DNA from 3 places in the Methylobacterium sp. WL64 genome. Region 1 is predicted to be linked to each of the others. Evidence: predicted binding sites of a transcription regulator. Region 1 holds the regulator's gene; each other region holds the start of a gene.
What was found. The regulator PhoB, encoded in region 1, activates phosphate uptake and scavenging genes when phosphate is short. The targets are predictions, from matches to a motif close to TGTCATNNANCTGTCAT.
Positions count from the first base shown of each region.

Region 2: a site for PhoB is predicted at 1,631-1,647, ahead of FV242_RS02690 (CorA family divalent cation transporter). Genes of this name have one in related genera too.
Region 3: a site for PhoB is predicted at 1,231-1,247, ahead of FV242_RS21995 (Orn/Lys/Arg decarboxylase N-terminal domain-containing protein). Genes of this name have one in related genera too.

Region 1 is NZ_VRVA01000006.1:36,562-39,818, forward strand. It holds gene pstB (phosphate ABC transporter ATP-binding protein PstB) at 1-345, shown strand, start outside; gene phoU (phosphate signaling complex protein PhoU) at 661-1,383, shown strand; gene phoB (phosphate regulon transcriptional regulator PhoB) at 1,558-2,253, shown strand; gene FV242_RS05035 (protein-disulfide reductase DsbD) at 2,299-3,257, opposite strand, start outside.
Region 2 is NZ_VRVA01000003.1:103,354-106,610, reverse strand. It holds gene groL (chaperonin GroEL) at 1-1,113, opposite strand, end outside; gene groES (co-chaperone GroES) at 1,186-1,476, opposite strand; gene FV242_RS02690 (CorA family divalent cation transporter) at 1,687-2,673, shown strand; gene FV242_RS02685 (PAS domain-containing methyl-accepting chemotaxis protein) at 2,870-3,257, shown strand, end outside.
Region 3 is NZ_VRVA01000065.1:5,521-8,777, forward strand. It holds gene FV242_RS21985 (lysozyme inhibitor LprI family protein) at 1-317, shown strand, start outside; gene FV242_RS21990 (LamB/YcsF family protein) at 404-1,189, shown strand; gene FV242_RS21995 (Orn/Lys/Arg decarboxylase N-terminal domain-containing protein) at 1,296-3,257, shown strand, end outside.

The DNA.
Region 1 (3,257 bases):
AAGGACAAGCTGCGCCAGGCGGGCACCGGGCTCTCCGGCGGCCAGCAGCAGCGCCTGTGCATCGCCCGCACCGTGGCCCAGAGCCCGGAGGTGATCCTGTTCGACGAGCCGACCTCGGCGCTCGACCCGATCTCCACGGGCCGCATCGAGGAATTGATCGAGCAGCTGCGCGATGAGTTCACCATCGTGATCGTCACGCACAACATGCAGCAGGCTGCCCGCATCTCGCAGTTCACCGCCTTCATGTACCTGGGTGAATTGATCGAGTTCGGCCCCACCAACCGCATGTTCATGAACCCTGTGGAGCAGCGGACCCAGGATTACATCACCGGGCGGTTCGGTTAAGCCAATCGCGGAAGTTTCGCGGAAGAGTTGATGACCGAATCGGCACATGTTTGCGCGTCGATCTCAAGACGCGGAGCCGCGCCCGACCGGAATTCGACCGGGCGCTACTCCGAGGCATGTTGCGTTGATCTGGGAACATCGGCCTATTCCGGTTGTTTTTGTCGCGTACCGAAAGCCGCTCCGCTTCGCATCATGACGTGAACTATCCAAGGGACTGGGTACCGGGAAACGTACAACGGTATCCGTGATCGCAGCGGCGGGTTTCCGCCAGACCTCGCGGATCAAGGTTTGCGGGACGCCATCGAAGGATCCACCATGCCCGGCCATATCGTCAGTTCCTACGACACCGACCTGGATGACCTGCGTCGCTCGATTTCCGAGATGGGCGGCGTCGCCGAGAAGATGGCCGCCGAGGCGACCGATGCCCTCGTCCGCCGGGACGATACGCTCGCCCAGGCGGTGATCCTCGCCGACAAGCGCCTCGATGCGCTCCAGCGTGACATCGAAGAGCGGGCAGTGCTGCTCATCGCCCGGCGTCAGCCGCTGGCGATCGACCTGCGCGAGACCATCTCGGCAATCCGCGTGTCCGGCGATCTGGAGCGGATCGGCGACCTCGCCAAGAACGTCGCCAAGCGGGTCGTCGCGATCTCCGATCAGGCGCCTGCGCAGAAGATCGTGCTCGGCGTGCGTCACATGAGCGACCTCGCGGAAGCTCAGCTCAAGGATATCCTCGACGCCTATGCCAGCCGCGACATCAAGGCGGCCTACGATGTCTGGGAGCGGGATGGCGAGATCGATGCCCTGTACAATTCGCTGTTCCGCGAGCTCCTCACCTACATGATGGAGGATCCGCGCAACATCTCGTTCTGCACGCATCTGCTCTTCTGCGCGAAGAACGTCGAACGCATCGGCGACCACACCACCAATATCGCCGAGACGATCCATTACCTCGCCACCGGTGAGACGCTGGCGGGCGAGCGGCCGAAGAACGACGCGTCGAACTACGCGACGGTCGGGCCTGCCGCCACGGCCCCGTGACATGCGGTTCGCGGTTCCTCCGCAGCGCGCACTCCCACCTGCGGGACAAAGCCCCGGTGGGAGTGCGCGTGGGTTGAGGAATCGCGGCCCCTGCCGCACCATCGGCGCGTCCGGGCCCTCCGGCGCGGTTGATTCGATGCGTGCCGAATTCGGAACAGGTTATCGAACGTGAGCATGCAAGTCCTGATCGTTGAGGACGAGGAGGCGCTGACTACCCTGCTGCGCTACAACCTGGAGGCCGAAGGATTCCTGGTGGATTCGGCCAGTCGCGGTGACGACGCCGAACTGCTCCTGGCCGAGCGCACGCCCGATCTGGTCCTGCTCGACTGGATGCTGCCCGGCCTCTCGGGCATCGAGTTGTGCCGCCGCATCCGGGCCCGGCGCGAGACCGAGCGTCTGCCGGTGATCATGCTCACCGCGCGCGGCGAGGAAGGCGACCGGGTCCGCGGGCTCGGAACCGGCGCCGACGACTACATCGTCAAGCCGTTTTCGGTGCCGGAACTGCTGGCTCGCGTTCGGGCGCTGCTGCGCCGGGCCAAGCCGGCCCACGTCGCCGACCGTCTGGCGGCAGGCGACATCGAGCTCGACCGCTCCGGCCACCGGGTCCGGCGCGCCGGCGAGGAACTCCATCTCGGACCAACCGAATTCAGGCTGCTCGAATTCCTGATGCTGGCGCCAGGCCGGGTTTTTTCCCGTGAACAGCTCCTCGACGGGGTCTGGGGCCACGACGTCTACATCGACGAGCGCACCGTGGACGTGCATGTCGGGCGGCTGCGTAAGGCGCTCAACGCCCCCCGGCAGGCCGACCCGATCCGCACCGTGCGGGGCTCGGGATACGCCTTCGACGAGACGTTTTCCCTCGAAGCCTGAAGACCTCCAGCCCGTCGGGGCGGAACGGCGCGCCTGCCTCCTCGGTCAGCGTGCCAGCGCTGCGCTCTTACCGGGGGCGGCCGGTACCGCCTTCAAGGCCGCCAGCACCGTTCCCTCGGTGAGGATCTGCGGCAGCACCTGTGCCTCCCCAGTGCCCGTGTAGAGCAGGTACAGCGGGACGCCGCTGCGCCCATGCGCCTCCAGCAGGCGGGTGATCTCGGGGTTCTGGTTGGTCCAGTCGCCCTTCAGGTAGGTCACACCCCGATCCTTCATGGCGGCCCGCACGACCTTCGTGGACAGCGAGGTCGTCTCGTTGACCGCGCATGTGATGCACCAAGCGGCGGTCATGTTCACGAAGACCGGCCGCCGCGCGTTCACCAAGGCGTCGAGACGCGCCTGCGTGAAGGGCTCGACGCCCTCTGCGGCGGCCTGGGCGACGGGCACGGCCCGGTCGCGATCGAGGGTCAGGGTCAGTGCCCCGACGGCGACGACCGTCAGCAGCGCGACGCCCTGGACGACGGGTCCGACCCGCGAAGCGGCGACGCGCCCGTGCTCCCAGGCCCAGGCCGCGAAGCCCACCAGCACGAGGCCGATCAGCCCCACCAGAAGCCCCTGCGGGCCGACCTGCTGGGCCAGGACCCAGATCAACCACGCCACCGTTGCGTAGACCGGGAAAGCCAGAACCTGCTTCAGGGTTTCCATCCAGGCGCCCGGCCGCGGCAGCGCCCGCAGCGCCGGCGGCCACAGGGTCAGCGCCAGGAAGGGCAGGGCGAGGCCCAAGCCCAGGCTGGCGAACACCGCGAGCGCGACTCCGGCGCTCTGGGTCAGCGCGAAGCCCACGGCCGAGCCCATGAACGGTGCCGTGCAGGGGGTTGCCACCAGGGTCGCGAGAACGCCCGTAAAGAATGAGCCGCTGAGACCCGAGCGCCGGGCGAGCCCGTCGCCGATGGCGGTGAGCCGACCGCCGACATGGACAACCCCCGACAGGCTCAGGCCCATGGCGA
Region 2 (3,257 bases), on a different contig from region 1:
CTTGGCCAGGCGCTCCTGCAGCTTCTCGCGATCGTAGTCCGAGGTGGTCTCCTCGATCTGCGCCTTGATCTGCGAGATTCGGCCCTCGATGTCGGTCTTCTCGCCGACGCCGTCGATGATCGTGGTGTTCTCCTTCTCGATGCGCACCCGCTTGGCGCGGCCGAGCATGTCGAGCGTCACGTTCTCGAGCTTGATGCCGAGGTCCTCGGCGATCATCTGGCCCTTGGTCAGGATCGCGATGTCTTCGAGCATCGCCTTGCGGCGGTCACCGAAGCCCGGCGCCTTCACGGCCGCAACCTTCAGGCCGCCGCGCAGCTTGTTCACCACGAGGGTGGCCAGCGCCTCGCCCTCGATGTCCTCGGCGATGATCAGCAGCGGCTTGCCGGTCTGCACCACGGCCTCGAGCACCGGCAGCATCGCCTGCAACGACGACAGCTTCTTCTCGTGGATCAGGATGTAGGGATCCTCGAGCTCGGCGACCATCTTCTCCGCGTTCGTGATGAAGTACGGGGACAGGTAGCCGCGGTCGAACTGCATGCCCTCGACGACGTCGAGCTCGGTCTCGGCCGTCTTGGCCTCCTCGACCGTGATCACGCCCTCGTTGCCCACCTTCTGCATGGCGTGGGCGATCATCTCGCCGATCTCCTTGTCGCCGTTGGCGGAGATCGTGCCGACCTGGGCGACCTCGTCGGAGGTCGAGACCTTCTTGGCGCGCGCGATGATGTCCTTCACCGCAGCGGCGGTGGCGAGGTCGATGCCGCGCTTCAGGTCCATCGGGTTGATGCCGGCGGCGACGTACTTGGCGCCTTCACGGACGATGGCCTGGGCCAGCACGGTGGCGGTGGTGGTGCCGTCACCCGCGATGTCGTTGGTCTTCGAGGCCACTTCGCGCACCATCTGGGCGCCCATGTTCTCGAACTTGTCGGCGAGCTCGATCTCCTTGGCGACGGTGACGCCGTCCTTGGTGATGCGCGGGGCGCCGAAGCTCTTCTCGATCACGACGTTGCGGCCCTTCGGGCCCAGCGTCACCTTCACCGCGTCGGCAAGGATATCGACGCCGCGCAGCATCTTATCGCGGGCGTCGGCGGAGAAACGAACGTCTTTCGCTGCCATGGTTTGCCTCTTGTGGTTGGGTTGGACCCCAAGGCCTCAGGTGGCCTCAAAGGGTTGGAACGGGCGATCCGATCAGGCGGCGACGACGCCCATGATGTCGGATTCTTTCATGATCAGGAGGTCCTGACCGTCGATCTTGACCTCGGTGCCGGACCACTTGCCGAACAGGACGCGGTCCCCCGCCTTCACGTCGAGCGCGTTGACGCGGCCCTGCTCGTCGCGAGCGCCGGGACCGACGGCGACGATCTCGCCTTCCTGCGGCTTCTCCTTGGCGGTGTCCGGAATGATGATGCCGCCCTTGGTCTTCTCCTCGCCCTCGATGCGACGGACGACCACGCGGTCGTGCAGCGGACGGAACTTCATGAGCTGCCCTCTTGCTTCAGGTCTGCAGTTGGCGTTGATGCGGCGTGCGCGGCCGCTCCCAAGCCCGACTGTTAGCACTCTGTCTTGGCGAGTGCCAATGACGGCGGCGAGTTAGCTCTCGTGCGGCTTGAAGTCAAGACTGTCGCACCCGCGCGCGACGGCGCGATGACCCGGCATCGGCCCTGATTTCCCCTAGGATAACGCGCCCTCATGCTGAGCCTCCACGGACCCGAAGGCGCGGTGACGCCTGAACGCGGCGGCCCAATTCCCGGCAATGCCGTCTGGCTCGATCTGAACGACCCGAGTTCCGAGGAGGCCGCCGCCGTGGAAGCGGCCACCGGCCTGCGCGTACCGTCCCGGGCCGCACTGTCGGAGGTGGAATCCTCCAGCCGGCTGCGGCGCGTGAAGGGCGGGCTGTCGCTCTCGACGCCGATGATCACCTTCGAGCGCAGTGATTCCCAGTTGAAACCGCTGGGGTTCCTCCTGTCGAAAGATCACCTCGTCACGATCCGGTTCCACGACATGCGCGCGATCGACTCGTCGGAGAAGCGCATCGCCGACGGCGACGGCAGCGTGACGCCGAGCGAGATCTTCCTCGTGATCCTGGAGGAGTTGGTCGACAGCCTCGCGGACGCCCTGGAGGACATGGCCTCCGAACTCGACACGCTGTCCACGCGGATCTTCGACTTCGATGTCCGCGGCGCCGACCGCCGTCGGCTCGAAAGCCCGCCGCCCCGCCGCCGCGACCTGGCGCTGCGGCGGATCCTGCGCGGCATCAGCAACCGTGGGAAGGTTCTCGGGAAGATCCGCGCGAGCCTGCTCGGCCTGGAGCGGATCGTGCCGTTCGTGTCGGCCGCTTGCGAAGGGCTCGGCCTGCCCGGCGACGGTCGCTTCGAGACGATCCGGCGCGACATCGACTCCCTGGACGAGTTCGAGACGCGGCTTGCCGAGAACGTTCAGTTCCTCCTCGACGCCACATTGGGGCTCATCAACATCGAGCAGAACAACGTCTTCCGGGTACTGACGGTGGTGTCTGTGGTTGGTGTGCCGCCGACGCTGATCGCCTCGATGTACGGCATGAACTTCAAGCACATGCCGGAGCTGGACTGGACCTACGGATATCCCTACGCCCTCGCGCTTATTTTGATCAGCGCTCTTGCTCCAATTGTATATTTCCGAAGCCGCGGGTGGTTCTGATATTCGTCAGCTTAAAAGGCAAAAGCTGTCTTTAATACAAATCTAAGCCTCTGCCAATCAACTATTACAACTTACTTTGATTGAATATTTCATTTGACGCGCTCTCAATGCAGGCTTCGGTTTCAAAGACTGTCGAATTATATAAAATTTAACCCAATCTCGGCCATATGCTCGCAGGAGCAGCGTGGGCACCGATATGTTCAAGAGAACCGTCTATAACGAGGCGCAGGCCAAGCTTGACGCCCTGGACCGGTCGTTGGCGATCATCGAATTCTCGATGGACGGGCAAGTCCTGAGTGCCAACCACAACTTTTTGCACCTGATGAAGTACACCCTTGCGGATGTACAAGGCAAACATCATCGCATCTTTGTCGAACCGATGGCTGCCAAGTCGCCAGAGTACACGGAGTTCTGGTCGAAGCTGAAGGACGGTCAGTACGTCACCGGCGAATTCCTGCGGATCGACAAGAACGGCACGGAGGTCTGGCTGGAGGCGACCTACAACCCCGTCCTCGACGCGCGCGGCAAGCCGGTGAAGGTGGTCAAGTTCGCGGCCGACATCTCGGCCAAGAAGAACGATATCG
Region 3 (3,257 bases), on a different contig from region 1:
CGACCTCGACGCCAGAGACCCAAACCTGCCTGCACAAGGCCCTCGAGGCGGCCGACGCGAAGCTCAACGCCGCCTACAAGAAGGCCCTGTCGGTCATCGAACAGGACGACCGCCCGCTGGACGCCAAGGCGACCTGGAAGGCCCAGTTCACGGCGGCCCAGCGCGCCTGGATCGCCTTCCGGGACGCCGATTGCGGCGATCTCACTTTCAGCGAGTGGAACAACGGCAGCGGCACCACCGGGGCGCTGTATGCCTGCAGGTACGACAAGACCGTCCAGCGGACCGAGGACATCCTGAGCCGGTACCCGCTTCAGTAGAGAGGTGGCTCCCGCCTCGGAGGCGGCGGCGGGCAACTGGTCCGACCCTTGAATGCGCGCAACCGCTGCGCACGCGAGGGACCTCGATGATCGTCGACCTGAACTGCGACATGGGCGAGGGTTTCGGCGTCTACCGCCTCGGCGACGATGCCGGGATGCTGGCGATCGCCAGTTCGGCCAACATCGCCTGCGGGTTCCACGCCGGCGACCCGCTGGTCATGCACGAGACCCTGACGCTCGCCGCCCGCGCCGGGGTCCAGGCCGGGGCGCATCCGGGCTTCCTCGATCTCTGGGGCTTCGGCCGGCGCCCGATCTACGGCGAGCGCCCGGCCGATGTCGAGAAGGTCGTGCTCTATCAGGTCGGCGCCCTCCTGGCGCTGGCCCAGGATGCCGGCTGCCCGGTGCGGCACGTGAAGACCCACGGGGCGCTGGGCAACATCGCCAACGCGGACGCGGATCTCGCCCTGGCGGTGGCCCGGGCGATCCGGACGCTGGACCGCGACCTGATCTTCGTGGTCATGCCCGGCCTCGAGACCGAGCGGGCCGGCGAGCGGCTCGGTTTGCCGCTGGCGCGCGAGATCTACGCCGACCGGGCTTACGCCGAGACCGGCAACCTGGTCTCGCGCACGCACCCGGGCGCGGTCCTGCACGATCCGGCCGAGGCGGCGGAGCGCGTGGTGCGGATGATTGAGGACCGCGCCATCACGTGCCTGTCCGGGCGACGCATCCCGGCCCGAATCGACAGCATCTGCGTCCACGGCGACACACCGGGCGCGGTCGCGATGGCCGCGCGGGTGCGGTCCGACCTGGCCGCCCTGGGGATCGCCATCAGGCCGATGGCCCAGGTGATCGGTCGCGCGATCGGCGCCTGAGTTCGCCGATTCCGTCCGGTTTCAGCCGCGATCCGCCTCACCGTCATGCAAACGTCGCAGATGGGCCAGAAAGCCACTCGCTGCTTACGAGGCTTTGAGAGGCCCTATGGATTTCCACCGTCGCTTCACGGTTCTGATGTGCGCCCCCGCCTTCGATCCGGACGACCTGGAGGGCGCGCGCGTCGCCCAGATCGTGGCGGCGGTGGAGAATCGCGGCTTCGAGGTGGTGCGGGCCCGGCGGGTCGAGGACGCGGCGATCGCCGTGCAGACCGATGCGGCCATCGGCTGCATGGTGGTCGACTGGGGCAAGCGCGGTCTCGACGGCAAGGCCGCCGCGCTCATCGACATGATGCGCAAGCGCGGCCTGGAGATGCCGATCGTCATCATGGTCCGCCGCAAGCGGCTGGAGGACATCCCGGTCGAGCTCCTGGACTTCATCGACGGCTACATCTTCCTGGCGGAAGAGACGCCGGAATTCATCGCCCGCGGCTTGGTCAGCCGGGTGACGCAATATGCCGAGACCCTGAAGACGCCGTTCTTCGGCGCGCTCGTGGACTATGCCGAGAAGGGCAACCAGCTCTGGACCTGCCCGGGGCACAACGGCGGCATCTTCTACAACCGCTCACCCATCGGCCGGATCTTCGTGGAGCACCTCGGCGAGGCGATCTTTCGCGACGACCTCGACAATTCGGTGCTCGACCTCGGCGACCTGCTGACCCACGAAGGGCCCGCGCTCAAGGCCCAGAAGGAGGCCGCCAAGATCTTCGGGGCGGAGAAGACCTACTTCGTCCTCAACGGCACCTCGGCCTCCAACAAGATCGTCCTGTCCTCGCTGGTGGCCGAGGACGACCTCGTTCTGTTCGACCGCAACAACCACAAGGCGGCCCATCACGGCGCCCTGTTCCTGGGCGGCGGCATCCCGATCTTCCTGGAGACGGACCGGAACGCCTTCGGCTTGATCGGTCCGATCTATCACGAGGCCCTGGACGAGACCCGGATCCGGGAAAAGATCCGCGCCAACCCGCTGGTCACCGACCCCGAGGCCTGGCGCCGGGAGCGGCCGTTCCGGGTCGCGGTGATCGAGCAATGCACCTACGACGGCACGATCTACGACGCGCAGGAGATCCTGGAGCGGATCGGCCACCTCTGCGACTACATCCTGTTCGACGAGGCCTGGGCGGGCTTCATGAAGTTCCACCCGCTCTTCGCGCGCCGCTTCGCCATGGGGCTCACCGGCCTCGACGAGACTTCGCCGGGCATCGTCGCCACGCAATCGACCCACAAGCAGCTGGCGAGCTTCTCACAGGCCTCGCAGATCCACACCCGCGACGGCCATATCCGCGGCCAGACCCGGCGCGTGGAGCACAAGCGCCTCAACGAGAGCTTCCTGGTCCACGCCTCGACCTCGCCGTTCTACCCGCTCTTCGCCTCCCTCGATGTCGGCGCCCAGATGATGAAGGGCCGCTCGGGCATGATCCTGTGGGACGACACGATCCGACTCGGGATCGAATGGCGCAAGAAGGTCCGGGCGATCCGTCGGGAGTTCGAGGAGAACGAGGCCGATCCGCTGCGGCGCTGGTTCTTCGACCCGTTCGTGCCGGACGTGACCACCAACGCCGACGGGGCCGAGGTGCCGTGGGAGAAGGTGCCCACCGACGAGCTCGCCGCCGACCCGCGGCACTGGGAACTGAAGCCCGGTGCCCGCTGGCACGGGTTCACCCATGTGGCGCCGGGCTACGCGATCACCGACCCGAACAAGCTCACGGTGCTCACCCCGGGCTTCGACCGACGGACCGGGGCCTATGCCGACCACGGCGTGCCGGCCCCGATCGTCGCGCAGTACCTGCGCGAGAACCGGATCGTGGCCGAGAAGAACGACCTGAACTCGCTGCTCTTCCTGCTGACGCCGGGCGTCGAGTCGTCCAAGGCCGGAACCCTGATCTCCGGCCTCGTCGCGTTCAAGCGGCACCACGACGACAACGTGCCGCTCGAGGATGCGATGCCGGAATTCGTCAACCGCCGGCCCAACCGCTACCGGGGCGTGCGCCTGCGCGACCTCTGCGCCGAG